Regions from separate parts of the Bradyrhizobium sp. 215_C5_N1_1 genome, predicted to be linked through region 1. Evidence: predicted binding sites of a transcription regulator. Region 1 holds the regulator's gene; each other region holds the start of a gene.
What was found. The regulator PhoB, encoded in region 1, activates phosphate uptake and scavenging genes when phosphate is short. The targets are predictions, from matches to a motif close to TGTCATNNANCTGTCAT.

Region 2: the regulator PhoB is predicted to act here: its motif matches at 3,581-3,597, upstream of AB7G19_RS30665 (inorganic phosphate transporter).
Region 3: the regulator PhoB is predicted to act here: its motif matches at 3,934-3,950, upstream of AB7G19_RS07055 (YdcH family protein).
Region 4: the regulator PhoB is predicted to act here: its motif matches at 2,197-2,213, upstream of AB7G19_RS02030 (DUF2794 domain-containing protein).

What each region holds. Positions count from the first base shown of each region.
Region 1 is NZ_CP197228.1:8,539,272-8,546,606, reverse strand. Features, by position in the region: gene pstA (phosphate ABC transporter permease PstA) at 1-377, shown strand, start outside; gene pstB (phosphate ABC transporter ATP-binding protein PstB) at 374-1,195, shown strand; gene phoU (phosphate signaling complex protein PhoU) at 1,207-1,923, shown strand; gene phoB (phosphate regulon transcriptional regulator PhoB) at 1,939-2,646, shown strand; gene AB7G19_RS41240 (GcrA family cell cycle regulator) at 2,881-3,393, opposite strand; gene AB7G19_RS41235 (aspartate aminotransferase family protein) at 3,850-5,058, shown strand; gene argF (ornithine carbamoyltransferase) at 5,058-5,981, shown strand; gene AB7G19_RS41225 (Hsp33 family molecular chaperone) at 6,238-7,245, shown strand.
Region 2 is NZ_CP197228.1:6,363,025-6,370,359, reverse strand. Features, by position in the region: gene AB7G19_RS30675 (GMC family oxidoreductase) at 1-442, opposite strand, end outside; gene AB7G19_RS30670 (M20 aminoacylase family protein) at 654-1,826, shown strand; gene AB7G19_RS30665 (inorganic phosphate transporter) at 1,903-3,531, opposite strand; gene AB7G19_RS30660 (UdgX family uracil-DNA binding protein) at 3,640-5,082, opposite strand; gene AB7G19_RS30655 (putative DNA modification/repair radical SAM protein) at 5,082-6,317, opposite strand; gene AB7G19_RS30650 (ImuA family protein) at 6,481-7,263, shown strand; gene AB7G19_RS30645 (Y-family DNA polymerase) at 7,166-7,335, shown strand, end outside.
Region 3 is NZ_CP197228.1:1,508,933-1,516,267, reverse strand. Features, by position in the region: gene AB7G19_RS07065 (sensor domain-containing protein) at 1-2,218, opposite strand, end outside; gene AB7G19_RS07060 (NAD(P)/FAD-dependent oxidoreductase) at 2,421-3,524, shown strand; gene AB7G19_RS07055 (YdcH family protein) at 3,666-3,848, opposite strand; gene AB7G19_RS07050 (YdcH family protein) at 4,178-4,384, shown strand; gene AB7G19_RS07045 (hypothetical protein) at 4,512-4,730, shown strand; gene AB7G19_RS07040 (hypothetical protein) at 4,752-5,003, shown strand; gene AB7G19_RS07035 (GGDEF domain-containing protein) at 5,066-5,692, opposite strand; gene AB7G19_RS07030 (hypothetical protein) at 5,625-5,828, shown strand; gene purE (5-(carboxyamino)imidazole ribonucleotide mutase) at 5,921-6,409, shown strand; gene AB7G19_RS07020 (5-(carboxyamino)imidazole ribonucleotide synthase) at 6,406-7,335, shown strand, end outside.
Region 4 is NZ_CP197228.1:430,875-438,209, forward strand. Features, by position in the region: gene acnA (aconitate hydratase AcnA) at 1-706, shown strand, start outside; gene AB7G19_RS02025 (DUF1223 domain-containing protein) at 924-1,700, shown strand; gene AB7G19_RS02030 (DUF2794 domain-containing protein) at 2,278-2,649, shown strand; gene AB7G19_RS02035 (GNAT family N-acetyltransferase) at 2,798-3,325, opposite strand; gene AB7G19_RS02040 (Bax inhibitor-1/YccA family protein) at 3,650-4,441, opposite strand; gene AB7G19_RS02045 (ABC transporter permease) at 4,712-7,282, opposite strand; gene AB7G19_RS02050 (ABC transporter ATP-binding protein) at 7,279-7,335, opposite strand, start outside.

The DNA of each region.
Region 1 (7,335 bases):
CCGAGGACATGCTGCTGCTGGTGCCGAACGCACTGCGTGAGGCGGCCTCGGCGCTCGGCCTGCCGCGCTCGCTGGTGATCAAGCGCATCGCCTATCGCGCGGCGCGCTCGGGCCTCATTACCGGCGTGATGCTGGCCACCGCCCGCGTCGCCGGCGAGACCGCGCCGCTGCTCTTCACCGCGCTGTCGAACCAGTTCTTCAGCCTGGGTCTGAACAAGACGATGGCGAACCTGCCGGTCACCATCAACAATTTCGTGCAGAGCCCCTACGCCTACTGGAAGCAGCTCGCCTGGAGCGGCGCGCTGCTCATCACCCTGACCGTTCTTGCCCTGAATATTGGCGCGCGCATTCTGAGCGCCGAGAGGACCGCAAAATGAGTGATCTTTCCGTATCGATGAGCGCGGCCGGTGGTTTGCCCCAGGCGCCGGTGCTGCCCGAAGCTCCGGCCAAGGTGACGGTGCGCAACCTCAATTTCTATTACGGCGAGCACCACGCGCTGAAGAACATCAATCTGGCGCTCGGCACCAACCGCGTCACGGCGTTCATCGGCCCGTCTGGCTGCGGCAAGTCGACCCTGCTGCGCATCTTCAATCGGATGTACGACCTCTATCCGGGCCAGCGCGTCACCGGTCAGCTCATGCTCGACCAGACCAACGTCCTCGACCCCAAGCTGGACCTCAATTTGCTGCGCGCCCGCGTCGGCATGGTGTTCCAGAAGCCGACGCCGTTCCCGATGACGATCTACGAAAACATCGCCTTCGGCATCCGTCTCTATGAGAAGATCTCGAAGTCCGAGATGGACGACCGCGTCGAGAAGGCGCTGCGCGGCGGCGCGCTGTGGAACGAGGTCAAGGACAAGCTCAACGCCTCCGGCCTGTCGCTCTCCGGCGGCCAGCAGCAGCGCCTCTGCATCGCCCGCACGGTCGCGGTGCGGCCCGAGGTGATCTTGTTCGACGAGCCCTGCTCGGCGCTCGACCCGATCTCGACCGCCAAGGTCGAGGAGCTGATCCAGGAGCTGTCCGAGAACTACACGATCGCGATCGTCACCCACAACATGCAGCAGGCGGCGCGCGTCTCCGACAAGACCGCCTTCATGTATCTCGGCGAGCTGATCGAGTTCGACGACACCAGCAAGATCTTCACGTCGCCGACCGACCGGCGCACGCAGGATTACATCACCGGCCGGTTCGGCTGAGGAGACGGAACATGGGTTCTGAACATACCGCAAAGGCCTTCGACACCGACCTCCAGGAACTCACGCGCCTGGTCGCCGAGATGGGCGGCATCGCCGAGCGCATGATCGTCGATTCCGTCGACGCGCTGATCCGCCGCGACGTCGCGCTCGGCCAGCGCGTCGTGACCATCGACGCCGAGCTCGACGCGCTCCAGAAGAAGATCGAGGAGCGCGCCGTTCTCACCATCGCGCGCCGCCAGCCGATGGCGGTGGATCTGCGCGAGATCGTCGGCGCCATGCGCGTCGCGACCGATCTCGAGCGGATCGGCGACCTCGCCAAGAACATGGGCAAGCGCGTCGCGGCGCTGGAGACGGATTTCCATCCGCTCAAGCTGTTCCGCGGTCTGGAGCACATGACCGACCTCGTGCAGCAACAGGTCAAGTCGGTGCTGGACGCCTATGCCGCGCACGATCTGCCGGCGGCAATGGCGGTGTGGAAGGGCGACGAGGAAGTCGACGCCATCTGCACCTCGCTGTTCCGCGAGCTCCTCACCTACATGATGGAGGATCCGCGCAACATCTCGTTCTGCATCCATCTGATGTTCTGCGCCAAGAACATCGAGCGCATCGGTGACCACGCCACCAACATCGCCGAGACCGTGTTCTACATGATCGAGGGCCAGGCGATCACCGACAAGCGGCCGAAGGGCGACATGACGACCTTCGCCACGACGGTCCCGAACACTTAAGGAGCGACGAACACCATGGGCGCACGCATTATGGTGGTTGAGGACGAGGAAGCTCTCACCGAGCTTCTCCGCTACAACCTCGAAGGCGACGGCTATGACGTCGAGACGGTGATGCGCGGCGACGATGCCGACACCCGCCTCAAGGAGCACATCCCCGATTTGATCGTGCTCGACTGGATGCTGCCGGGCCTCTCCGGCATCGAGCTGTGCCGGCGGCTGCGCTCCCGGCCCGAGACCAAGCAGCTCCCGATCATCATGCTCACCGCGCGCGGCGAGGAGAGCGAGCGGGTGCGGGGCCTTGCGACCGGCGCCGACGACTACATCGTCAAGCCGTTCTCGGTCCCGGAGCTGCTGGCACGCGTGAAGGGCCTGCTCAGGCGCGCCAGCCCCGAGCGGCTCGCCACCGTGCTCGCCTATGGCGACATCGAGCTCGACCGCGACAAGCGTCGCGTGGCGCGCTCGGGCCGGCCGATCGATCTCGGCCCGACCGAATATCGCCTGCTGGAGTTCTTCCTGGAGCATCCCGGCCGCGTGTTCTCGCGCGAGCAGCTGCTCGACAGCGTCTGGGGCCGTGACATCTACATCGACGAGCGCACCGTCGACGTCCATATCGGGCGCCTGCGCAAGCTGCTCAATCTCGGCCGCGAGCAGGACCCGATCCGCACCGTCCGCGGCGCGGGCTACGCACTGGACGATCGCTTTGCGAAGGCGGAGCAAGCGTAAGGGGTTGCTGTGGCAGACGTGATTTAGCGGGCTGCCACCGCATCCTCGATGTCGTCCCTGCGAACGCAGGGACCCATAACCACAGGGAGTGGTTTGGCGAAGACTCGGAGTGATCATCCCGCGCAATAACTACGCGCCGGGATTATGGGTCCCTGCGTTCGCAGGGACGACACCGAGTGAGTTGAGCCGTCATCGCGTGACGGCGCCGTCTTCGTAGTCAGCTAATCCGATACCTCAGCGCGGACCCGGCTTCGCCGGCGCGCGCCGGCGATCGGCCGCGGGCTGATACGCCACGCGCGAGTGCTGGGCGCAGTAGGGCAGGCCGGAGAGCGCCTTGCCGCCGCAGAAGAAGAAATCCGGGCTCGAGGGATCGCCGACCGGCCAGTGGCAGGTGGCCTCGTTCAGCTCCAGCAGCGACAGCCGCTGGCTCATCGGCACGACGTTGTCGTAGGTGACCGGTTCGGCCTCGACCTCGACTTCGAAGGCTTGCGCCAGCGCGGTGTTGCCGCGCGCGATCGGGCGGGTCACCCGCATCATGTGCTGGGCGGGGCGTGCCTTGCGCGGCCGCGGCGCTGCCGATGAAGGGCTCTTGGCGCGGCCCGACAGGCCGAGCCGGTGCACTTTGCCGATTACGGCATTGCGGGTCACATTGCCGAGTTCAGCGGCGATCTGGCTGGCCGAAAGCCCGGCCTCCCAGAGCTTTTTCAGCTGCTCGACGCGATCATCCGACCAGGTCAAAACGGTCATTGCACCCTTTCCTTCGCCGGCGCCTGCCATCCTGGCGGCCGCACGGCGAATGCCTAAGCTTCGAAAAACCCGTGCCGCCAGAATCCCTTAAGGCTCGCCGGGCGCACCAGATGCGCCCGAACGCTTACGCCGGTACATGAGGACTTAGAGGATCAGAACTGCTGCACGAGATGTCGTATCTGACAAGCCAAACGCTACAATATGGCGTGACTCACGCGCAAGAGTCCGCCGACTCGCTTCCACATGTTCCGTGGCGGAAATACGCAAAATCGCCACCGCAAGACTACGGATTCTGCGTTTCGCGAGGCTTTCCGGGCGGCATTGACACCGGTTTCACCAGGCATAAGATAGTCTCGCGTGCCGCCCTTAAAAGGCGGCACGTTTCGTTTTCCGGGCCGGTCAATGGTGCGTTGCGCAATGCACGCTCACGCCGTCCGCAACATTCAAGTGATCGTCATGACTAACAGCGCAGCGCCGCATTTGCTCCCCGTTTTCGCCAGGTCCGACCTCGGTTTCGAGCGCGGTGAAGGCTGCTGGCTGATTGCGACCAATGGCGATCGCTATCTCGATTTCACCTCGGGCGTGGCGGTGAATGCGCTCGGCCATGCTCACCCTGCGTTGGTCAAAGCGTTGCAAGAGCAGGCCACCAAACTCTGGCACATGTCGAACCTGTTCCAGAGCCCGGACGGCGAGAAGCTCGCCGCGCGTCTGTGCAACGAAAGCTTCGCGGACTTCGTGTTCTTCTGCAATTCCGGCGCCGAAGCGCTGGAAGGTGTGATCAAGCTCGTCCGCCATCATCACTTCTCCAAGGGTCATCCGGAACGTTACCGCATCATCACCTTCGAAGGCGCCTTCCACGGCCGCACGCTGGCAACGCTCGCCGCGACCGGTTCGGCAAAATATCTCGAAGGGTTTGGCCCGCCGATGGACGGCTTCGACCAGGTCCCGCATGGCGATATCGACGCCGTCAAGAAGGCGATCGGTCCGCAGACCGCCGGCATCCTGATCGAGCCGATCCAGGGCGAGGGTGGCGTGCGTTCGGCAACGCCCGCCTTCCTGAGGGCGTTGCGCCAGCTCTGCGATGAGAAGGGCCTGCTGCTCGCGTTCGACGAGGTGCAGACCGGCATGGGCCGCACCGGCGATCTGTTCGCGCATCGCCGCACCGGCGTCACGCCTGACGTGATGTCGCTGGCCAAAGCGCTCGGTGGCGGCTTCCCGATCGGCGCGGTGCTGGCGACCGCGGACGCGGCTGCCGGCATGGGGCCCGGCTCGCACGGCTCGACCTTCGGCGGCAATCCGCTCGCGATCTCGGCTGCCAACGCCGTCCTCGACGTCATGCTCAAGCCCGGCTTCTTCGATCACGTGCAGAAGATGTCGCTGCTGCTCAAGCAGAAGCTCGCCTCCGTGATCGATCGTTATCCTGACATCGTCAGCGAAGTGCGCGGCGAAGGCCTTCTGATCGGCATCAAGGCCGTGGTGCCATCAGGCGATCTCGGCGCGGCATTGCGCAACGAAAAATTGCTCACGGTCGGCGCCGGCGACAATGTCGTGCGCTTCCTGCCGCCCTTGATCGTCACCGAAGCCGAAATCGAGGACAGCGTCGGGCGGCTCGAGCGCGCCTGCGCCGCGATCTCGTCCAGTCAGACCAAGCGGGCGGCGAGCTGATGAGCAAGTCCCCGAAGCACTTTCTGGATATCAACGAGCTCCCGTTGTCGGAGCTCAAGAGCATGCTCGCGGCCTCCTCCGCCATGAAGGCGAAGCAGAAAGCGCACCAGCCGGTGAAGCCGCTGGAAGGCAAGACGCTGGCGATGATCTTCGAGCGTCCCTCCACGCGCACCCGCGTCTCGTTCGACGTCGCCATGCGCCAGCTCGGCGGCGAGCCCATCATGCTGACCGGCGCCGAGATGCAGCTCGGCCGCGGCGAGACCATCGCCGACACGGCGCGCGTGCTGTCGCGCTATGTCGACGCCATCATGATCCGCATCCTCAATCACGAGGCCCTGCTGGAGCTGGCGGAATATGCGACGGTGCCCGTCATCAACGGCCTGACACGGCGCTCGCACCCTTGCCAGGTGATGGCCGACCTCATGACCTACGAAGAGCATCGCGGCCCGATCGAGGGCAGGACGGTGGCCTGGACCGGCGACGACAACAACGTGCTGGCGTCCTGGGCGCATGCCGCCGAGCGCTTCAAGTTCAAGCTCAATGTCGCGACGCCGCCGGAGCTTGCGCCGAAAAAGGTAATGCGGGACTTCATCAAGGCCACCGGCGCGCCGATCGTGCTCGGCACCGATCCCGAGGCCGCCGTGAAGGGGGCCGACTGCGTCGTCACCGACACCTGGGTGTCGATGGGCGACAAGGAAGGTGAGCACCGTCACAACGTGCTCAAGCCCTATCAGGTCAATTCGAAGCTGATGTCGCTGGCCAAGCCCGATGCGCTGTTCATGCATTGCCTGCCCGCCCATCGCGGCGAGGAGGTCACCGACGAAGTGATCGACGGCCCGCAATCGGTCGTGTTCGACGAGGCCGAAAACCGCCTGCATGCGCAGAAGGGCATTCTGGCCTGGTGCTTTGACGCGGTGAAGTAATCTCACTTGTAGCCCGGATGGAGCGCAGCGAAATCCGGGTTTGTGTCCGCAGTTGGAGTGGTCCCGGATTGGGCTACGCTCCATCCGGGCTACGCGGGCTATCGCGTAATCCTGTGGCTATGGGTCCCGTATCAGCGCTTTGCGCGCGCCGGGACGACATCGAATTTGCAGGATCCTGAGCGATCATAAGTGCATCCGGAACACACCACCCTTGAGCCCTCTTCCATTTTCCTCCATCGACCCCAGATAAAGCGCCATGGTTTCCCAATCCCCTGACATGAATACCGGGCCTGAAGGCCCGGTTCGCGCACCATCAGCGGTTCCCATCGATGACGCCGTGCTGCCTTACGAGGTCGACGCACTCGACGTGCGCGGCCGCCTCGTGCGGCTCGGTCCCGCGCTCGACGAGATCCTGACCAAGCACGATTATCCCGCTGCCGTGGGCAAGCTGCTCGGCGAGGCCATCGTGCTGACGACGCTGCTCGGCTCGGCGCTGAAGTTCGAGGGCCGCTTCATCCTCCAGGCCCAGACCGACGGTCCGGTGTCGTTCCTGGTCGTCGACTACATGGCGCCGGATCGCCTGCGCGCCTATGCGCGCTACGATGCCGAGCGCCTCGGCGAGACAAAAGATTCCGGCACGCTTCTCGGTAACGGTCATCTCGCCATGACCATCGACCAGGGTCCCGACATGAGCCGCTACCAGGGTCTGGTCGCGCTCGACGGCGGCAGCCTGGAAGATGCCGCCCACGAATATTTCCTGCGCTCCGAGCAGATCCCGACGCGCGTGCGTCTCGCGGTCGGCGAGGAGTGGCGCTCGAACGACGGCGGCAAGCATCGCTGGCGCGCCGGCGGCATGCTGATGCAGTTCCTGCCGAAGGCGCCCGAGCGCGCGCGGCAGGCCGATTTGCATCCCGGCGATGCGCCCGAAGGCGCGGAGGTGCATGCTGTCGCCGAAGACGACGCCTGGGTCGAGGCGCGTTCGCTGGTCGAGACCGTCGAGGACGTCGAGCTGATCGACCCCGAACTCTCCGGCGAGCGGCTGCTGTTCCGCCTGTTCCACGAGCGTGGCGTGCGCGTGTTCAATCCGCTGGTGCTGAAGGCGCAATGCTCCTGCTCGCGCGACGCGGTTGGTGCGATGTTGAAGAGCTTCTCGCCCGACGACCGCGCCGCCATGGTCAAGGACGACAAGGTCGTCGTGACCTGCGAGTTCTGCTCGTCGGTGTACCAGTTCACGCCGCACGAGGCCGGCGTGGAAGACGCGTAGGCGTCGCATCCTCCGTCGTTGCGCGCGCAGCGAAGCAATCCAGTCGTAGGGTGGGCAAAGCGCAGCGTGCCCACTATCTTATGCGCCACG
Region 2 (7,335 bases), 2.2 Mb from region 1:
AGCCGCCGCCGGCGCCGTGATGCTCGCTCGCGCCGAGGAAGTGATCTTCGAGTTTCTTGAACAGCGGCAGCACGTCGTCATAACCCCAGCCGGTCATGCCGAGCTGGCGCCAGTGGTCGTAATCAGCGGCCTGTCCGCGCATCGAGATCATGGCGTTGATCGCCGAAGAGCCGCCGATCACCTTGCCGCGGGGATAGGCCAGCGAGCGGCCATTGAGACCGGGCTCGGCCTCGGTCTTGAACATCCAGTCCGAACGCGGATTGCCGATCGCGAAGAGATAGCCGACCGGAATGTGGAACCAGATCCAGTTGTCGTCGCCGCCGGCTTCGAGAATGAGGACGCGATTCCCTGATACGGCCGAGAGGCGGTTGGCGATGATGCAGCCGGCCGTGCCGGCCCCGACGACAATGTAGTCAAACTCACCTTCGAGCCGCCTCGGCATTCTGCTTCCACCCAAACAGGCGTCATGCCCAGGCTCGTCCCGGGCATCCACGCGCTTTCCGTCCTAATAGTCAGACGTGGATGGCCAAGACAAGCTGGTGACAGGCCCGGCCATGACGAGAGCACAGGGGACCCTCGATCCACGGGAGTTAGGTGGACTGGTGCTTGCATGGTAGACAGTCCTGTATTCCCAACAAGGCTTGAGACCCTCCATGCCCATCGTGAACCGAGTCGCCGACCTCCAACCCGATATTCAGGCATGGCGCCGGGACATCCACCAGCATCCGGAGCTGCTGTACGACGTTCACCGCACCGCAGCATTCGTTGCGGACCGGCTGCGCGAGTTCGGCTGCGACGAGGTCGTGACCGGCCTCGGGCAGACCGGCGTGGTCGGCGTGATCAAGGGCAGCAAGCCGGCCGGCGATGGGCTCAAGGTGATCGGCATGCGTGCCGACATGGACGCGCTGCCCGTCGACGAGCAGACCAACCTGCCTTACGCCTCCAAGACTCCGGGCAAGATGCACGCCTGTGGCCATGACGGCCACACCGCGATGCTGCTCGGTGCGGCCCGCTACCTTGCCGAGACCCGCAACTTCGCCGGCGATGCTGTCGTAATCTTCCAGCCTGCCGAGGAAGGCGGCGCCGGCGGCGCGGCCATGGTCAAGGACGGCCTGATGGAGCGTTTCGGCATCGAGCAGGTCTACGGCATGCACAACGGCCCGGGCATTCCGATCGGCTCGTTCGCAATCCGGCCGGGCCCGATCATGGCGGCGACCGACGAGGTCGACATCATGATCGAGGGCCTCGGCGGCCACGCCGCGCGTCCGCACAAATGCGTCGATTCCGTGCTGGTCGGCGCGCAGGTGATCACCGCGCTGCAGTCAATCGTCGCCCGCAGCGTCGATCCCCTGGAATCGGCCGTGATCTCGATCTGCGAATTTCACGCCGGCAACGCCCGCAACGTCATTCCGCAGACCGCAACGCTGAGGGGCACCATCCGCACGTTGTCGCCGGAGGTGCGCAAGCTGGTCGAGAAGCGCGTGCACGAGGTGGTGGCGGGCGTGGCGCAGATCACCGGCGCCAAGATCGACCTGCACTACAAGCGCAACTACCCTGTCGTGAACAACCACGCTGCGGAGACCGAGGTGGCGCGGCGCATCGCCAGGAACGTTGCCGGCGAGGCCAATGTGCACGAGATGCCGCCGCTGATGGGCGGCGAGGATTTCGCCTACATGCTGGAAGCGCGGCCCGGCGCGTTCATCTTCTGCGGCAACGGCGACAGCGCCGGCCTGCATCACCCAGCCTACAATTTCAACGACGAGGCGATCGTGTTCGGCACGTCCTATTGGGTCAAGCTGGTCGAGGAATCGCTCGCGGCGTCTTAACGCCGCCCCCCGAACCACAAACGAAAAGGGCCCGTGCATCGCACGGGCCCTTTGTCTTTGAGGCGCGTGATCGGCTTCAGAAGATCCGCGAGAAGATCACATACAGCGTGGCCGACAGCGCGATCGCGCAGGGCAGCGTCAGCACCCAGGCCATCAGCAGGTTGCGGATGGTCGCCATCTGCAGGCCCGAGCCGTTCGCGGCCATGGTGCCGGCGACACCCGACGACAGCACGTGGGTGGTCGAGACCGGCAGGCCGAACACGTCGGCGGCGCCGATCGTGGCGGCGGCGACCAGCTCGGCGGAGGCGCCCTGTGCGTAGGTGAGATGGGTCTTGCCGATCTTCTCACCGACGGTGACGACGATGCGCTTCCAGCCGACCATGGTGCCGAGGCCGAGCGCGATGGCGACGGCGACCTTCACCCAGGTCGGGATGAACTTCGTGGCGCTATCGAGGCCGCCCTTGTAGGCGTTCAAGGTCGCGACCTCTTCCTTGTTGAGGTCGTTTTCCTTGTCCTTCATCAGGAAGCGGATCGCTTCCGAGGTCAGGTACATGTCGTTACGGGTGTTGCCGACCACTTCCGCCGGTACCTTGTTGAGCGAGCCGTACTTCGCGACCTGGTCGCCGACATCCTTCACCAGCACCGACAGCGAGGGGTAGGTGCCTTCGCTGATGTGGTGCGAGGTGATGTACTGCGTCACCGCAGGACGAGGATCGCCGATGATCGAGTGACCGGCGCCCTTGGCCGCGATCACCTTGGAGGCGGCCTCCGAGACCTTCTGGAACTGGGCGACCTGGCTCTCCGGCAGCGCGCGGTTGAGCGCGTAAGCGGTCGGCACGGTGCCGATCAGGATCAGCATGATCAGGCCCATGCCCTTCTGGCCGTCGTTCGAGCCGTGGGCGAAGCTGACGCCGGTGCAGGTTGCGATCAGCAGGCCGCGGATCCAGAGCGGCGGCGCCTTGTTGCCTTCGGGCGCGGCATAGAGCGCAGGGTTGCGCACGATGAACTTGAGCAGCAGCAGCAGCACGGCGGCGCAGATGAAACCGAACAGCGGCGACAGCAGCAGCGCGTAGCCGATCTCGGTGGCCTTGCTCCAGTCGACGCCCGAGGTGCCGTCGCGGCCGCGCATGACGGCATTGGCGATGCCGACGCCGATGATCGAGCCGATCAGCGTGTGCGAGGAGGAGGCGGGCAGGCCGAAATACCAGGTACCGAGGTTCCAGATGATCGCGGCGATCAAGAGTGCGAACACCATGGCGAAGCCGGCGCTGGAGCCGACCTGGAGGATCAGCTCGACCGGCAGCAGCGAGACGATGCCGAACGCGACCGCGCCGGAGGACAGCAGCACGCCGAGGAAGTTGAAGAAGCCCGACCACATCACCGCGAATTCAGCCGGCAGCGAATGGGTGTAGATCACGGTCGCCACCGCGTTGGCGGTGTCGTGGAAGCCGTTGACGAATTCGAAGCCGAGCGCGATCAGCAGCGCGACGAACAAGAGGATGTAGGGCAGGAAGGTCGTCACCTTCGTGCCGGTCGCGTTGACGTCGACATAGATGCTGTAGGCAACGAACAGCAGGCCTGCGGCAAGGATGCCGAAGAACAGGATCATCGTGAGCGGGTTAAAACCCTTGTCGAGATTTGGCCTGGAAGCCGGCTGGACGGGCGTCGGATCGCCTACCGCACGGTCGAATGCAACGTCTGTCATTTTTGGACGCCCCTTAACTAATTTGAAGGGGCTATTGTCCGCGATGGATTTGAAGGCTGGATGACAACTGCGTCCTAAAGTCGCTTTCCCACCAGTATTCGCCAGTATTTAGGCGGCGCGTGGGGCTTTCTTCTGCAAACTGGCGGCAATCTTCAGGTCTTCGACAAAGCGCTGATATTCCAGCACTTTGGCTTCCGGATCAGGCAGCCGCAACAGATAGGACGGGTGCACCGTCACCAGTGCCTTGCGTCCCTCGGGCATATCTATGAGCCGGCCACGGGTCTTGCCGATCGGGGTGATCTTGCCGAACACGCTCTGCGCGGCGGTGGCGCCCATTGCCACGATGAGCTCGGGCTGGATTGCCGAAACTTCCCGCTCGTACCATTGCCGGCACGCCCGGATCTCCGGCGTCGCCGGCTTCTGGTGCAGACGGATCTTTCCGCGCGGCACGAATTTGAAGTGCTTGACCGCGTTGGTGACGTAGACCTTGTTGCGGTCGACGCCGGCTTCCTGAAGCGCACGGTCGAGCATCTGGCCGGCCGGGCCGATGAAGGGGTGGCCGGCGAGGTCTTCCTTGTCGCCGGGCTGCTCGCCGACCAGCATGATGGTCGCGTCTTTCGGGCCCTCGCCGAACACGGTCTGCGTCGCGTCCTTGTAGAGCGGGCAGGCGCGGCAGTGCGCGGCCTCCTCGCGGAGCGCTTCGAGATCGTCGGCAGCCAGCTTGCGTGGCATCGGAGCCTCCGGCCGCTTCTGGGGCTTGTGCGGATCGGTTGCGGCATTGGCGATCATGGCGCCGGTCATGCGCTCGGCGTCCTCGATCAAGGGCTTAATGATCGACGCCTCGGGCAGGTTCCTCCAGTATTTCTTCGGCATCTCCGTCTGCATCGCCTTCACCTTCAGCCGCGCCGGGTTGAAGATGCTGGCGTAGTAGCGCCGCCAGGTTTCCTCGAGCCGGTCTTCGCCGGGTGCTTCGCTCTTGCTCACGCCCGACGTGAACGAGAGCGCGTGGCCATCCCAATGCGCACACAGATCGGGTGTCAGGATCGACCATGGCATGTCGGCGAAGCGCTTGGCAAAGAACGGCGCGGCAAGCTCGACGATGTAATGCTCCGGCTCGAACCAGGCGACGTAATGCGCCGCGCGCTCGCGGCCGATCTCGCGGAAGCGCACGAAGGCATGCATCTTGTGCTCGTCGCGATGGACTGCTCTTGCCATGGCGGTGACTTGCGCGACATCAGGATTGGTCGCGACCTCGATGAGATCGTGATTGTCCTTCAATCGCCAGAGCAGGCGATAGAGGATCGCAAAGCGCTCGCCGTCGCGATGCAGGATCGCGGCCTTGGCGAGATCGACGAATTTTGCCGAGACGTTAAAGGTGCTGTCGTTCACCTCAAATATCGGAGACGGGGAGGGCGGTGCAAACAGCTCGGCTTCGCCGCCTTGTACGGTCCAGGTGACATCGGTTGGCTGCACATGATGCAGCACGAGGCTACGCGCGGCTTTGCGCCAGCCGTCGAAATCGGTTTCGGTGTCGAGGGTGATGTACTGCATCAGAAGCCAAACCCCAATTGTGTTGCCTTCGGCTTGAACCGTTCGATCAGCCGCGCCTCGTCGAGGCGATGCGGCGCGGGCCGGTGATCGCTGAGGACGATGAATGGCAGCGCCTTGTTGCGGGGCACATGCAGCCGCGCGAGATCGGAGAGGCGGATCGTGGTGGTGCGCCGCGTCGCGATGATGCGTTCGACCGCCTTGGTGCCGAAGCCCGGCACGCGCAACAGCTCCTCGCGGCTGGCGCGGTTGACGTCGAGCGGGAAGCGGTCGCGATGGCGCAGCGCCCAGGCGAGCTTCGGATCGATGTCGAGCGGCAGCATCGCGCTGTCGTCAACGATCTCCGCAACGTCGAAACCGTAGAACCGCATCAGCCAGTCGGCCTGGTAAAGCCGGTGCTCGCGCAGCAGCGGCGGCTGTACCAGAGGCAAAGCGCGGCTGGCATCGGGGATCGGGCTGAAGGCGGAGTAATAGACGCGCCGCAGCCGGTAGGAGCCATAGAGATTGGAGCTGGTGTGCAGGATGGTGTGATCAGAGGCCGCGTCGGCGCCGACGATCATCTGTGTGCTCTGTCCGGCGGGCGCGAAGCGCTGCGGCCTGGCCTTCGTCTTTGTGCTGCGGTTTTCCTCGGCCTCGTCGAGCTTCAGCCGCAGCCGGCCCATGGTGCGGCGGATCGCGCGCACATCCTTTTCCGGTGCGTATTGCTGCAGGCTCGTCTCCTCAGGCATCTCGATGTTGATGGAGAGGCGATCTGCATATTTGCCGGCTTCCGCGATCAGCGCGTCGTCGGCCTCGGGAATGGTCTTGAGATGGATGTAGCCGCGGAAGTGATGCTCCTCGCGCAGTTTGCGCGCGACGCTGACCACCTGCTCCATGGTGTAGTCGGGGCTGCGGATGATGCCGGAGGAGAGAAACAGGCCCTCGATGTAATTGCGCCGGTAGAAGTCGAGCGTGAGCTTGACCACTTCGTCGATGGTGAAGCGGGCACGCGGCACGTTGGAGGAGGCGCGGTTGACGCAATAAAGGCAGTCGTAATTGCAGGCGTTGGTCAGGAGCACTTTGAGCAGCGAGATGCAGCGTCCGTCCGGCGCGTAGGAATGGCAGATGCCCATGCCCGGCGCGGTCGAGCCCATGCCCTTGCCATCGCTGGAATCCCGCTTCTCGGTGCCGCTGGAGGCGCACGACGCGTCGTATTTGGCGGCATCAGCCAGAATCTCCAGCTTGCGTTGTACGTCCATCGTGGAATCCCTTTGATTCAGCTTACGAATCCGGATGAGCACCAATTCGATTGACTCCCCGGCCGCTGTTAGCTTTATATTAGAACATATCATGAACAAATGAGCCAGCCGTAGGTTCTTATTTTTGAGAACCTCGGCAATCACCTCTGAAGGAGCGGCGTATATGAGCGGCGCACGGATGAACGCGCTTGCGACCTTGCGCGGCCAGATCGAGCGCATCGAGACGGCGGAGGTCGTGCATCAGCACGATCGCGTCGCGCTCGGCCACGACGAGGTCGACAGCGCGCTGAAGGGCGGGCTCGCGCGCGCGGTGATCCACGAGGTGTTTTGCGAGGGCCGGCAGGGAACCGCCGCGACGGGTTTTGTCATGGGGCTTGCGGGGCGTGTCTCGCGGCGCCGGCCGCTGCTGTGGGTGCGGCAGGATTTTTCGGAACTCGAGACCGGCGCGCTGTCGATGAGCGGGCTTGCCGAGATCGGTCTCGATCCGCGCCGCGTGGTGATGGTGCGCGCCGCCGATGTCGAGAGCGCGTTGCGGACCTCGGCCGATGCGCTCGCCTGCGACGCGCTTGGCGCCGTTGTGCTCGAGCTCTGGGGTGAGACGCGGCAGTTCGATCTCGTGGCGAGCCGCAAGCTGACACTGGCCGCGCAAGGCTCCGGTGTCACCGGCCTGATGTTGCGGATGGCCGCGCAGCCGCTGCCCTCGACCGCGGAGACGCGGTGGATGTTGCGCGCGGCGCATTCGCCGCCGGGCCCGGCATGGAGCTCCTGGGGCGCGCCGCGCTTCGATGCCGAACTCTTGCGCAATCGTCATGGCCCGTGCGGCCGGTGGATCATGGAATGGAAATGTGATGAGTGCCAGTTCTCTGAACCGTCGACGTATCCTCAGCCTGTGGCTGCCGCGCCTGCCCATCGATCGGATTCAGCGGTTCTTCGGCGCGCTGGGTAAGACCAATGATCCGAGCATCGTTGTCATCAAGGACAACAATGCGCTGGTGATCCATGCGCTGGACGAAGCCGC
Region 3 (7,335 bases), 7.0 Mb from region 1:
AATGGACCAGCCCGACCACGTCGCCGTGCATGAACTGCGCCGGCGACAAATTGACCGCGACCTGGAGCGGCTTCGGCCAGGACGCCGCCTCGCGGCAGGCCTCGCGCAGGATCCACTCGCCCATCTCGACGATCAGGCCGCTCTCCTCCGCGATCGGGATGAACTCGGCCGGCGAGACTTGGCCGCGCACCGGATGCTGCCAGCGCGCCAGCGCTTCGAAGCCGATAATCTCGCTCTCGGCGACGCTGTGGCGCGCGATGCCCTGCGGCTGGAACGCGAGCGACAATTCGCCGTTCTTGATCGCTTTCGACAGGTCCTGGTGCAGCACGCGGCGGTCGCGGATCTGCTGGTCCATCTCCGGCTGGTAAAGGCCGATCGTGCCGCGCGACTTCTGCTTGGCGCGGAACAGCGCCGCGCCGGCATTGGCCAGCAGCGATGCGCCGTCGGCACCATTATGCGGGAAGATCGACATGCCGGTGGTGACGCCGGCGCGGACCGCCCGGCCGTCGATCTGAAATTCCTGGGCAACGGCCTCGCCGAGCTGCTGCGCCAGCGCAAGGCCCGCCTCCGGCTGCTTGCCGTCGATGATGAGGCCGAACTCGTCGCCGGACAGGCGCGCCACCACGCCGCCGCGCGCGGAATCCTGAAGCCGCTGGGCCACCTCGATCAAGAGCTTGTCGCCGAGCGCATGACCGAAGACGTCGTTGACCTCCTTGAGGCCGTCGAGGTCGAGGCAGAGCACGGCGAACTCCTCGCTGGTGCCTTCGCAGGCCTCGATCATCTGGGTCAGCGCCTGGAGGAAGGCGGCGCGGTTCGGCAGATCGGTCAGGCCGTCGTGATAGGCCATGTGCGCCATGCGCGACTCGGTCTGCCGGCGGTCGGTGACGTCTTCGTGGGTCTTGATCAGATATTGCGGCTCGCCGGCATCGCTGAGCACGGTCGCCCGCCGGGTCAGGAACAGCCGCAGGCCGTCCTTGGTGGAGATCGGGTGCTCCTCGGTAATCATCCCGCGCTTCTTGATCGCGGCCTCGTCGCGCGCGATGATCAGCTTGGCTTCCTTGGGATTGAAGATGTCGGAGGCGGTCAGGCCCGTGGCCTCTTCGCGCCGGCGGTTGAGGATCGTCTCCGCGCTGCGATTGGCGAGCAGGTAGCGGCCGTCCTTGACCTGCTCCACGATCAGCGCCACCGGAATGTTGTCGACCACAAGCTCCAGGAACTTCTTCGTGCTCTCCAGCTCCTGCGACAGCGAGCGGCGGTCGGTGATATCCTCGAACACGAGCATCAGGAATTCGGGCTTGTTGCTCTCGTCGCGGACCACGATCCGGATCGAGGCAACCATGCGCCGTTCACCGGCGCGGTCGACCTCGAATTCATTGCGGAACTGGCCGTCCGGCGAATTCAGTGCCGCCTTGTCGGCCGCCTCGATGCTGGCCGTCGAGATGGGCGCGAACAGCTCCCGCGCATTCTTGCCGACGGCGTGGTCGCGCGAGAACCCCCAGAACCGTTCATAGGCGCTGTTGGCGAAGATGTAGCGACCGTCCTCGATATTCTTCGCGGCGACGCAGGCCGGCACGTGGTCCAGCACGGTTTCCAGGAATTGCTTGGTGGAGGCGAGCTGCCGTGACAGCTTGCGCTGATCGCTGACGTCCAGATGCGTCGCGACCGAGCCGCCGTTCGGCAACACGAAATATTTCACCAGGATGGCGCGGCCATCAGGCAGTTCGGTGATCAGGCCGTTGGGGCTCGCCGCCTTCTCGTAGAACTCATCGTCGGAGACACCGCCGAGGACGTCGCGCTTGCGCCTGAGTTCGAGGATGTCGTAGCCGGTCATCCCGGTCCACAGATCCGAGCGCGCCAGGCCGTAGATCTCGAGATAGCGGTCGTTGCAGAACATGATGCGTCGTTGCGCATCCGTCATCACCACGCCCTGGTTGAGATTGTTCATGGCGGAGGAGACGAAGGCGTTGCGCCGCAGCTGCAAGCGCTTGGTGCGGCGCAGCGAGGAATGGATCCACAGCGCGATGGCGGCCAGGAACGCACAGACGACGATGCCGCCGATCAGCGCTTCCCAGACCAAATTGGGATCGAGCTTGCCTGGTGGCGCGAAGCTGTCCGAGAGCGCAAAGGCGCGCGCAGGCGCGACCGCGCTGCCCAGGCACACGACGGCCTGCACAGCAATCGGAAGCGTGCTGCCCACGTGCCAGTTCTTCTCAGCCATCAGCCACCCGCGCTTTCAACGTCGGATTGTCTGGCTTCACGGGTTTGGATCGGGTAAACGCCTGTACGCGCAACAGAAAAATGTGACGCCAAATACGGCAATTGCCCTGACATGATAAATGCTTCCTTAATGGAAAACGGCCCGGTGCCGTGGTTCTCAGGCCTGATGCCACCGATACTTTCAATGGATACACTGCACAACCATGGATAGGGTCGACTGCGTCGTCATCGGAGCCGGCGTGGTCGGGCTCGCGGTGGCTCGAAAGCTTGCCCAGACCGGGCGCGAGGTGATCGTGCTCGAGGAAGCCGAGGCCATCGGCACCATCACCTCCTCGCGCAACAGCGAGGTGATCCATGCCGGGATCTATTACCGCGCCGGGAGCTGGATGGCGCGCATGTGCGTCAGCGGCAAGCATGCGCTGTATCGCTACTGCGGCGAGCGCGGCATCCCGCACAAGAATTGCGGCAAGCTGATCGTCGCGACCAGCGCCAAGGAGACCGAGAAGCTGCAATCGATCAAGGCGCATGCCGAGGCCAATGGCGTGCTCGACATGCAGCTGCTCACTGGCGAGGCCGCGCGCGCGCTGGAGCCGGCGCTCGCCTGCGACGCCGCGCTGCTCTCGCCATCGACCGGCATCATCGACAGCCACGCCTACATGCTCTCGCTGCGCGGCGAGGCCGAGGCAGCCGGCGCGGCCTTTGCATTTCACACCCCGCTGGTCCGCGCCAAGGCAGCCGGCGATGTGATCGAGATCGAGGCCGGCGGCGAAGCGCCGATGACGCTGCAATGCGGCCTGCTCGTCAACGCCGCCGGGCTCTCGGCGACAACGGTCGCACGCCACATCGACGGCATGCCGATCGACCGGATTCCACCGGCCTATCTCGCCAAGGGAAACTATTTCAGCTGCAACGCCAGGGCACCGTTCTCGCACCTGATCTATCCGGTGCCCGAGCCTGGCGGGCTCGGCGTGCACCTGACGCTGGACATGGCCGGGCAGGCACGCTTCGGCCCCGACGTCGAGTGGATCGAGACGATCAATTACGAGGTCGATCCATCACGCGCCGAGCGCTTCTATCCGGCGATCCGGAGATACTGGCCGACGCTGCCCGACGGCGCGCTGATGCCGAGCTATTCAGGCATTCGCCCGAAGATCGTGCCGCCGGCGGTGGCCACGCAGGATTTTCTGATGCAGGGCCCGCGCGATCACGGCGTCGAAGGCCTGATCAACCTGTTCGGCATCGAATCGCCGGGACTGACGTCATCGCTCGCGATCGCGGATCACGTCGCTGAGCTCGCAGGCATCTAGGGGATTTTCCATCGGAGCGGAAAGGCTCCAAGCGCCGCGCAAATAACTTTGCACGCTGCGCACCTTCATGCAGGGATGAGCACAATAGCTCTCACCCCTGCATGAAAGGGTAAGTTCAACTCTACACTGTTACAGGGGTTACTAGTGGAGCGTGTCGCCGGTGTGCTTCAAACGCTCGATCTGGTCCTTGACCATCAACTTCCGTCGCTTCAACTCAACAATTTGCAGGTCGTCTGTTGAAAGGTGCACGAGAGCTTCGTGCAATTCGTTTTCGAGCGTTTTGTGCTTCCGTTCCAATTCAACCAGATGTGCCTGAATTGTCATTCGAAACCTCCTCGGTAGGGGGAAACCTTGGATTCGATCCGGACAAACAAGTGTACATCACCGATTCGTTCTGTCGATATGTATCCGTCGTCGCAGCGTCATTTTTGAAAATTCATATGTAACGAATCGTGAGTAAGGAACCACGCTGGAAAAATCCATGATATCAATGTGCTTGCGCAACGCCGCAACGAATCGTCGAAATATCTTGCGAGAGTTCGGTGAGCGGCGGCCCGAGATCGCTTGCGATCACGGCGCGCAAGGACGATAATTTCCACAGGGCATCCACAGCCTTGAATCTCACGCCCATCGGGTTTTCGGCCACCGCGAACATGACCAATGAAGACGAGCGTGAGCTCGAAGCCGAGCTCACCCGGTTGCAGCAAGAACACCGAGATCTCGACGCCGCGATCGATGCGATGCATCAATCGCCTGCCCCCGACCTGTTGCGGTTACAACGGTTGAAGAAGCGCAAGCTGTTGTTGCGCGACCGTATCGCGTTCATCGAAGACCAGATCACGCCGGACATCATCGCCTGATCCGCGAGGCCCTTTTCGTGGCAGCTCGCCGCATCCGAATCCGCTTGACTCGAAAAGAACAAAATAGGAACATTTGGGCATCCCACCGCCCCAGGAAACGCCCAGGAAACCCCCGAGGACAACGCAGATGTCGGCAACCGCCCTTCTCGACAACAGCCATTATGAACAGGCCTGCGACCAGGCGATCGCGATGTGCGACGGCAATCTGCGCAGCACCATCAAGGCGCTGATCATGGCCAACGAATATCTGGAAGCAGAGCTGGAAGAATTACAGGCGGCGATTTCAGCCGGCTGCATTCCCGAGACCGCACGCAGCAAGGTGCGGAGCAACAGCAGCGCCGCCTGAGTTCAACATCGGAGCAACGCCATGTCGGATGTGACCTACTACGTTGCAATGCCCTTCCTGATCGATGCCGACGGATCGCCTGTCGCGGGCGCCGCGGAGGAATGCCAGAGCTCGGCGGCCGCGTTGCGGCGCGCCGAGATCCTGGCGCACGGTGCCGGCCATATCGGCGCGGTTGCGTTCAGCCGCAGCGGCGATCCCATGACCGGCGAATTCGGCGACGCCACGCTGCTGCGCAAATTCGGCAACGTGCCGGAAGATCTGGCCACGCTGTAAGGGTTGTTGCTTGAGCATGATCTCCGCGCAACGCGGTCCGCATTTGTCGCGAAGATCGTGCCCTAGTTGCTGACCAGCCTGATCAGCGGCTCGTGCCGCCGGTGCGCCTTGCGCACATACATGGCGGCATCAGCCTCCTCCAGCGCGCGGCCTGCATCGGACTGCGCCCCCAGCAGCGCGACACCTGCGGAGGCGCCCGCGGTCACGCGCTGACCGCGAAAGGCAAACGACAATTCGTCGATCGCCTGCTCGAAGGTCGCGGCCTTCGCCTTGGCGTCGGTCTCGCTGAGATTCCAGAGCAGCAGCGCGAACTCGTCGCCGCCAAGCCGGCCGACCACGTCCGAGGCGCGGACCTGCCGCGTCAGGGTGGCCGCAATCGCCTTGAGCACCTCGTCTCCGGCGGCATGGCCGAAGGAATCGTTGATCGGCTTCAGGCGATCGACGTCGAGGACGATCAGCGCGCCGCTGGCGCGGTAGCGCTTCATGTAGGCGATGGCGCGCGCGAGCTCGCGCTCGAAGCCGCGCCGGTTCGGAATCTCGAGCAGGAAATCGGTGTCGGCCGCAGCTTCCAGTTCCACAACCCGCCGCTCCGCCTCCTTGAGCTTGCTCCGCAAGCCGCGGATGGTCGCCCTGGTGTCGTCGGCGGCCGACGCTCCGCGCCGCGCCGGCTTGGCCGAGCGCTTCGCCAGCCGCCTGGGGGCGGCTTTGGAGCGGCTGGCGCTGGCTTTCCGGCCCTTTTTGGCCTTCGCAGCGCTTGCCCTTTTTGGTTTCTTCATGGGCATCCTGCTCAATGAAGGCTTGCGGGGATTCACCAAGACAGGATAGTGCATTCCCTTCTCCTTGCCACCGCCTTGCGAGCCACCGGCCGGAACCGTTAATCTGGCCTATCTTTCTGTTTTCCGAGCACAATTGACGTCATGACCGCGCCGATCGCCATCATCATGGGAAGCCAGTCGGACTGGGAGACGATGCGGCATGCCGCCGACACGCTCGCAGCGCTCGGCGTTGCCGCCGATACCCGCATCGTTTCGGCACACCGCACCCCCGACCGGCTGTTTGCATTCGCCAAGGGTGCCAAGGCGGCAGGCTACAAGGTCATCATCGCCGGCGCGGGTGGCGCTGCGCATCTGCCCGGCATGGCGGCGGCGCTGACGGAACTGCCCGTGTTCGGCGTTCCCGTCGAATCCAGGACGCTCAAGGGCATCGATTCGCTCTATTCGATCGTGCAGATGCCCGCGGGCATCCCGGTCGGCACCCTCGCCATCGGCAAGGCCGGCGCGATCAACGCGGCGCTGCTTGCAGCTTCAGTGCTCGCATTGTCCGACCCGGCCCTGTCCGACCGCCTCGCCGCCTGGCGCAAGGCACAGACCGAGGCGGTTGCGGAGCGCCCGGAGGACAAGGCGTGACTGACGCAAAGCAGGTGAAGCTGAAGCCCGGCGACACCATCGGAATCCTCGGCGGCGGACAATTGGGGCGGATGCTGGCCATGGCTGCGGCGCGACTCGGCCTGCGCTGCCAGGTATTCTCGCCCGATCCGGACTCGCCCGCCTTCGACGTCGTGCTGAACGCGACCTGCGCCGAATATGCCGACGTCGAAGCGCTCGAGCTGTTCGCCAACGACGTCGACGTCATCACCTACGAATTCGAGAACGTGCCGTCTGCCGCCGCGATGGTGCTGGACGCGCGCCGCCCGGTGCTGCCCAACCGCAAGATCCTCGAGACCACCCAGGACCGGCTCGCCGAGAAGGATTTCGTGACGAAGCTCGGCATCGGCACCGCAGCCTATGCCGACGTCACCTCGGTCTCCTCGCTGCGCGAGGCGATCGTCAGGATCGGCCTCCCTGCGGTGCTGAAAACCCGCCGCTTCGGCTACGACGGCAAGGGCCAGGCCATCATCCGCGAGGGCGACGACATCGCCAAGGTGTGGACCAGCCTCGCCACCAAATCGGCGATCCTCGAAGCCTTCATCCCGTACGAGCGCGAGATCTCCGTGATCGCCGCGCGCTCGGCGACGGGCCAGGTCGAGTGCTTCGACGTCACCGAGAACGAGCACCGCGACCACATTCTGAAGATATCCCGCGCCCCCGCACAGATTCCGGATGCGCTCGCGGAAGAAGCGCGCAGCATCGCCGGCAAGATCGCCGGCGCGCTCGATTATGTCGGCGTGCTCGCGGTGGAGATGTTCGTGCTCGCCAACGGCACCGGGCCGAAGGTGCTGGTCAACGAGATCGCCCCGCGCGTGCACAATTCCGGACACTGGACGCTCGACGGCGCCTCGGTCTCGCAGTTCGAGCAGCACATCCGCGCCATTGCCGGCTGGCCGCTCGGCAAG
Region 4 (7,335 bases), 8.1 Mb from region 1:
CATCCTCGCCATGTTCGGCGACAAGATCACCACCGACCACATCTCGCCGGCCGGTTCGATCAAGCTCACCTCGCCCGCCGGCAAATATCTCAGCGAACACCAGGTGCGTCCGGCCGACTTCAACCAGTACGGCACGCGTCGCGGCAACCATGAAGTGATGATGCGCGGCACCTTCGCCAACATCCGCATCAAGAACTTCATGCTGAAGGGCGCTGACGGAAATATCCCGGAAGGCGGTCTCACCAAGCACTGGCCCGACGGCGAGCAGATGTCGATCTACGACGCCGCGATGAAGTACCAGCAGGAGCAGGTGCCGCTGGTGGTGTTCGCCGGTGCCGAATACGGCAACGGTTCCTCGCGCGACTGGGCTGCGAAGGGCACGCGCCTGCTCGGCGTCCGCGCCGTGATCTGCCAGAGCTTCGAGCGTATCCACCGCTCCAACCTGGTCGGCATGGGCGTGCTGCCGCTGACCTTCGAAGAGGGCACCTCCTGGTCGTCGCTCGGCCTGAAGGGCGACGAGAAGGTCACGCTGCGCGGCCTGGTCGGCGACCTGAAGCCGCGTCAGAAGCTGACCGCGGAGATCGTCTCCGGCGACGGTTCGTTGCAGCGGGTTTCGCTGCTTTGCCGCATCGATACGCTGGACGAGCTCGATTACTACCGGAACGGCGGCATTCTGCACTACGTGCTGCGCAAGCTCGCGGCCTAAGCGCGAATTTGTGAACGGTGGCTCACCGCGACGTGAGTAGAAGGTTAAACGAGGGCGGCCTATCACAAGGCCGCCTTCGTGCGTTAGAACACGCGTCCGATGGTTCCGCCCGGCGGAAAACCTCGCCCCGGACGGTTGAATGTACGATGCCCGTAAGACTACGGTGACCATCAGGCGATAGGATCTTCCCCCACGCGTGCGAGGTGTGACGTTCAACATGACTGCAATGATGGCTTCTAATCTGGTTTCGCGCTGGTCCGGTGCACTCTGGTCGGGAGCACTTGGGATCTGCGCCATCGTCGCCGTCATCCGTCCCGCCGAGGCTGATCCTCGCGCCGTAGTCGAGCTCTTCACATCGCAGGGCTGCTCCTCCTGCCCGCCCGCCGACCAGGTCATCGGCGATCTCTCCAACGACCCGTCGATCATCGCGCTGAGCATGCCGATCGACTATTGGGATTATCTCGGCTGGAAGGACACGCTTGCGGATTCGCGCTTCTCGGCGCGGCAGCGCGCCTATTCGCGCATGCGCGGCGACCGCGAGGTCTATACGCCGCAAGTCGTGGTCAACGGTTCGACGCATGTCATCGGCAGCGATCGCGCCGGCATCGAGAGCGCGATCGGCAAGACCGACAACGGCACAGGCGTAATGAGCGTGCCGGTGACGATGTCGCTTGCAGGCAAGCAGATCAACGTCTCGGTGGCGGCGAGCAAGGAGTCGGCGGCCTCGCACGGTGAGGTCTGGATCTGCTCGATCACGAAATCGGTGCCGATCGCAATCAGCCGTGGCGAAAACCGCGGGCAGCAGATCACCTATCACAACGTCGTGCGCAACCTGCTCAAGGTCGGCGACTGGAACGGGCGTCCGGAAAGCTGGACGGTGCCGTTGGAAAATCTCACGCGCGACGGCGTCGACGGCGCTGTGGTCTATGTCCAGGACGGCAGCCGTGAGAAGCCGGGTGCGATGCTCGGCGCAGCCTACACGTCGCTGCACTAGATCCGATTTCTCTCGCTAGCGTCGCACTCGCTCTCACGCCTCATGGTGAGGAGCGCGCCCTCGCGCGCGAGGCGGACGATGCTACGCATCGCCGCGAGAACCATGCAGTCACCGCTTCGCGGCTCCCCAGGATGAGGGGTGAGAGTTGTCTTCGCGTTAATCAGAGAGAAGTTGGTCGTGCCGGAAACATCTCGGCACAAACCAAAAAGGACCAACTTGCGTTGGCCCTCCTTGTCGCGCGTACAGACCCGATCCTGACGGCCCCGGGGGGCTGGGGGCTGAGGAATCCGGAACCGAAAGGACCGGGTCAACGCACACAGGTCTTTTCGCAATGCAGGGCGGCAGGCGCTTGGCGGAAAAGCGGCGATATCAAGATTCCTTCTAACGATCCCGTGACGGTTTGCCGCGACAGAATTCCACTCCTGCGTGTGCTCCGATTCGCACCCGATTCAATCAGTTGAGTGAAGAGCCCCTTGCGGCGGGGAACAGTTGGCGCGATCATGCAATTGTCATGATCCGCGGTTCCGGGGACGGTCCTTCGCGGATGCGATCATGCCGCGAGATGAGGAGGCGCTCGATGAGTCTGACGCCGGAGGATGCCGATCCGAGCGAGCAGCGCGCCGTGGCGCGCCCCACCGCTGCGAATGCCCAACCCAACCGGGTGACATTCAACCGGCTGGAACTGAACCGCATCCTCAACCTGTACGGCCGCATGGTCGCCGACGGCGAGTGGCGCGACTATGCCATCGACTTCCTGAAGGACCGCGCGGTGTTCTCGGTCTTCCGCCGCGCCTCGGAGGTGCCGATCTATCGCATCGAGAAGGACCCGCGGCTGGCGCGCAAGCAGGGCATGTACAGCGTGATCTCGGCGACCGGCCTGATCCTGCGCCGCGGCCACGAGCTCGAGCGCGTGCTGCTGGTGATCGATCGAAAATTGGCGGTGGTTTAGCCTTACGGACGGTGCCGTAGGGTGGGCAAAGGCGCACCGCGCCGTGCCCACCATCTTTCCTCAATCACCGGGCATGCTGGGCACGCTTCCGCCTTCGCTCTCCGAGCTACGGCGGACAAGTCGCTTTGCCCACCCTACGAGACCGAGGTTATTTCGGCACCGTACTCGCGCCCTCGCCCAGATCCCGCTGCATCATCACCGTGTCGAGCCAGCGGCCGAATTTCAGGCCAACATTGGGATGCGTGCCGATCATCTTGAAACCGCCGCGCGTGTGCACGCCGATCGAGCCGGCATTGGCGGAATCGCCGATCACCGCGATCATCTGGCGGAAGCCGCGCGCCTCGCATTCGGCGATCAGCCGCTCCAGCAGCAACGAGCCGATGCCGCGGCGGTGGAACGCGGGATCGAGATAGATCGAGTTCTCGACCGTGAAGCGGTAGGCCGGCCGCGGCCGGTAGGCGCCGGCATAGGCATAGCCGGCGACGCTACGATCGAGGATGGCGACGAAATAGGGATAGCCACCGTCGATCAGCGCGCGGTAGCGGCGCGTCATCTCGGCCAGATCCGGCGGCGCCAGCTCGAATGTCGCGGTGCCCTCGCGGACGGCCTGCTTGTAGATGGCGGTGATGGCGGGAAGGTCGGCCTCAATGGCGGGCCTGATCTCAGGTGCGGACATGGGAGGAAGACTAAAGCCTTCCCGGGACGGCTGGAAGGGGGCGAAGCCGCCTCTCCGCCGTCATTGCGAGCGCAGCGAAGCAATCCAGAAATGCGCCCGCGGAGGGGCTCTGGATTGCTTCGCTGCGCTCGCAAGGACGAGGAGAGAGGTGACGCTCGTAGCCCGGATGGAGCGCAGCGAAATCCGGGGCCGTCGTATCCGCAGATAGGCCTGTCCCGGATTGCGCTTCGCTCCATCCGGGCTACGGGCGTGTCGCGCATCCCGGCCCAAACAAAAACCCCGGCCTCTCGGCCGGGGTTCGTATCCGCTCGCTCGGTCGATCGCTTAGTCGCGCTGGCCGAGGAGCTGCAGGAGCAGCGTGAACAGGTTGATGAAGTTCAGGTACAGCGACAGTGCGCCGGTGATGGCCGCACGCTCTGCGATGTCACCGCCGGCCGAGGCGTAGCCGTAGATGTAGTCGTTCTTCAGCCGCTGGGTGTCCCAGGCGGTGAGGCCGGCGAACACCAGCACGCCGACCACGGACACGATGAACTGCAGCATCGTGCTGGCCAGGAACAGGTTGACCAGGCTCGCGATGATGATGCCGATCAGGCCCATGAACAGGAACGAGCCCATTCCGGTCAGATCACGCTTGGTGGTGTAGCCGTAGAGGCTCAGTGCGCCAAACGTGGCCGCGGTGATAAAGAACACCCGCACGATCGAGGTGTGCGTGAACACCAGGAAGATCGAGGACAGCGAGATGCCCATCAGCGCCGCGAACACCCAGAACAGGATCTGCGCGGTCGAGGGGGCGAGACGGTTGATGCCCGCCGAGATCACGAACACCATCGCGAGCGGCGCGAGCATGAACAGCCACTTCAGGGGGCTGACGAACATCGCGTAGCCGAACGGCGTCAGGAACAGCTTGCCGACGCGGACGGCTTCCGGGGTCGGAACGTCGGTCACGGCGGCCATATAGACGCCGAGCGCGGCCAGGCCGGTGATGGCGAGGCCGATGCTCATGTAATTGTAGATGCGCAGCATATAGGCGCGCAGGCCGGCATCGACCGTCGCGGCGTCAACACGCCCGGCGGCCCTGCCGAAAGGAGAAGCGTAGTTACGGTCTAGGTCCGACATGGTCGAATTCCCGTTGGTTAGCCCGGTCCGGCATGAGGGTCGCCATGCCGCCGGTTCGTCAAATTCTATCTCGGATACCGATCTGTGCCGACTAAATTCTGGCTCATAATCGGGGGTCCGAACCCATTGGATATGTGGGAAACTAACACATTCGCTGCAACCGTCCACGCGCGGCTGAATGTCGCCCTCGCCCGCAATCCTGGCGAGCAGACGTGGTTAATCGCTGGAATCGTGCGATTCCGACATCGCGGGGTCGCCCGCTACCATTTGTCACAAATTCCGCAACACCGTGGCGGGCTTTTTGTTCAATGCCAGCAGCGTCCCGGCGAGCCCAAGTCCGACCGTGACGACCAAGGCCGCCGCGACCACGCCGGCCGCGCTGCCGGCCTGCCAGACGAAACTCAGCGTCATCAGCCGCGTCACGATCATCCAGGCCGCGACGCTGCCGGCGATCACGCCGAACACCGCGGTGGCAAGTCCGATCAGCAGGTATTCAAGGGCATAGGCGCCGAGCAGCCGCAGCCGGGTCGCGCCGAGGGTCTTGAGGATCACCGCATCGTAGACCCGGTGGCGGTGGCCGGCGGCGAGCGCGCCGCCCAGCACCAGGATCGCCGAGATCAGGGTCACCGCGCTGGCGCCGCGGATCGCCAGCGCCAGATTGGTCACGACCGAGCCGACCGTCTCCATCACCTCGCGCACGCGCACGCTCGTCACCATCGGATAGGTGTCGGCGACTTGCCTGATGATCTTGCCGTCGCCGGCCGCAGTGCCGCCGGCCTCGGTGAGCGTCGCGATATGGGTGTGCGGCGCGCCCTTGAAGGCGTTGGGCGAGAACACCAGCACGAAATTGATGCCCATGCCCTGCCAGTCGATGGTGCGCAGATTGCCGATTTTGGCCGGGATGTCGCGGCCGAGCACGTTGACCACGATCTCGTCGCCGAGCTTGAGACCGAGCCCGTCGGCGATCTTCTTCTCCATCGAGACCAGCAGCGGGCCGGAATAGTCGGCGCTCCACCATTCGCCCTCGACCACCTTGGAGCCCTTCGGCAGCTCGGCGGTATAGGTCAGGCCGCGGTCGCTTTGCAGCACCCATTCGGAATCGGTGGTGGGCTTGAGGTCCTCGGCACGCACGCTGCGCGCGGCGACGATGCGCCCGCGCAGCATCGGCACGTCCTCGACCTTTGCGCCCGGCGCGATCCGGCGCAGATAGCCGTCGAACTGCTCGGCCTGCGTGCTCGGGATGTCGATGAAGAAGAACGACGGCGCGTGCTCGGGGAGCGCCGCAAGGAACTGCCGGCGCAGATTGCCGTCGATCTGGGTGATGGTCACGAGCACGGCGAGCCCCAGCCCGAGCGACAGCACGACGGAGGGCGTCAGCGCGCCCGGCCGGTGGATGTTGGCGATCGCCAGTCGCAGCATCGGCAGGCGCGTGCGCGGCAGCCGGCGCGCGATCGTCATCAGCAGGGCGGCGATGCCGCGGAGCAGGGCGAACACGACGACGGAGGACGCCACGAACACCGCGGCGATGCGCTTGTCGAAGGACAATCCGATCACGACCGCGATCAGCAGCGCGATCACGACGGCCATGAACACGACATAGCTCCAGCGCGGCCGGTGCCATTCGGAGCTGATGGTGTCGCGGAACAGCGCGGCGACCGGCACGTCGTGCACCCGCCCGAGCGGCCACAGGCCGAAGGCGAGCGCCGTGAGCAGGCCGTAGACGAAGGACAGCGCGAGCTCGTCGGCATGCACGGCCGGCACCACCGGCAGCGGCAGCAGTTTTCCGAACAGGCCGACGATGGCGAACGGCATGGCGGCGCCGAGCGCAAGGCCGATCACCGAGCCAATTCCCGCCAGCAGGAGGACCTGCGCCAGATAGATGCCGAACACGTCGCGGCCGGTGGCGCCGACCGCCTTGAAGGCCGCGATGACCTCGAGCCGGCGGTCGATATGGCTCTTGACGGCATTGGCGACGCCGACGCCGCCGACCAGGAGCGCGGCGAGGCCGACCAGCGTCAAGAATTGCGTGAAGCGGTTGATGTTGCGCTCGAGCTGCGGCGAGGCATTGGAGCGGCTGCGGATCTCCCAGCCGGCCTGCGGCGCAGCGTTGCGCGCGTCCGCGATGAAGGTGTCGGTGGCGCGCTCGCTGTTGCCGGTGTCAGGCAGCTTCACCCGGTAGACCCAGCGCACCAGGCTGCCGGGCTGGATCAGGCCGGTGGCGCGCAGGCCCGCCTCGCTGATCAGGAAGCGCGGCCCGAAACCGATGCCGCCGGCGAGCTTGTCGGGCTCGGCTTCGACGGTGCTGCGGATCTGGAAGGTCGCGCTTCCGATGGTGACGCGGTCGCCGGTCTTCAGCGACAGCCGCGCCAGCAGCGTCGGATCGGCGGCGGCACCGAACGCGCCGTCGCGCTCCGCGAGCAGGTCGGACATCGGCAGTGGCGGCGCCAGCGTCAGCTGACCCAGCATCGGATAGGTGTCGTCGACCGCCTTCATCTCGACCAGCGCGAGCTGGCCGTCGGCGGCGCGCGCCATGCCGCGCAAGGTCGCGGCGGTGGAGACGGTGCCGCGCGAGCGCAGGAAGGAGACCTCCTCGGGCTTCGCCTCGCGCTGGAACAGCACGAAGGAGACGTCGCCGCCGAGCAGCGTGCGGCCCTCGCGCGCGAGACCGTCGCTCAGGCTCGCCGAGACCGAGCCGACGCCCGCGATGGCCATCACGCCGAGCGCGATGCAGGCGATGAAGACATAGAAGCCGCGCAGGCCTCCGCGCAATTCGCGCAGCGCGTAGCGCAGCGACAGCGCGACGCCGTTGGGTTTCGCGAACGGTTCGGCCGCGATGCTCATGCCGGCGCAGACTGGGTGTCGATGCGGCCGGAGCGCAGGCGGATCACGCGATC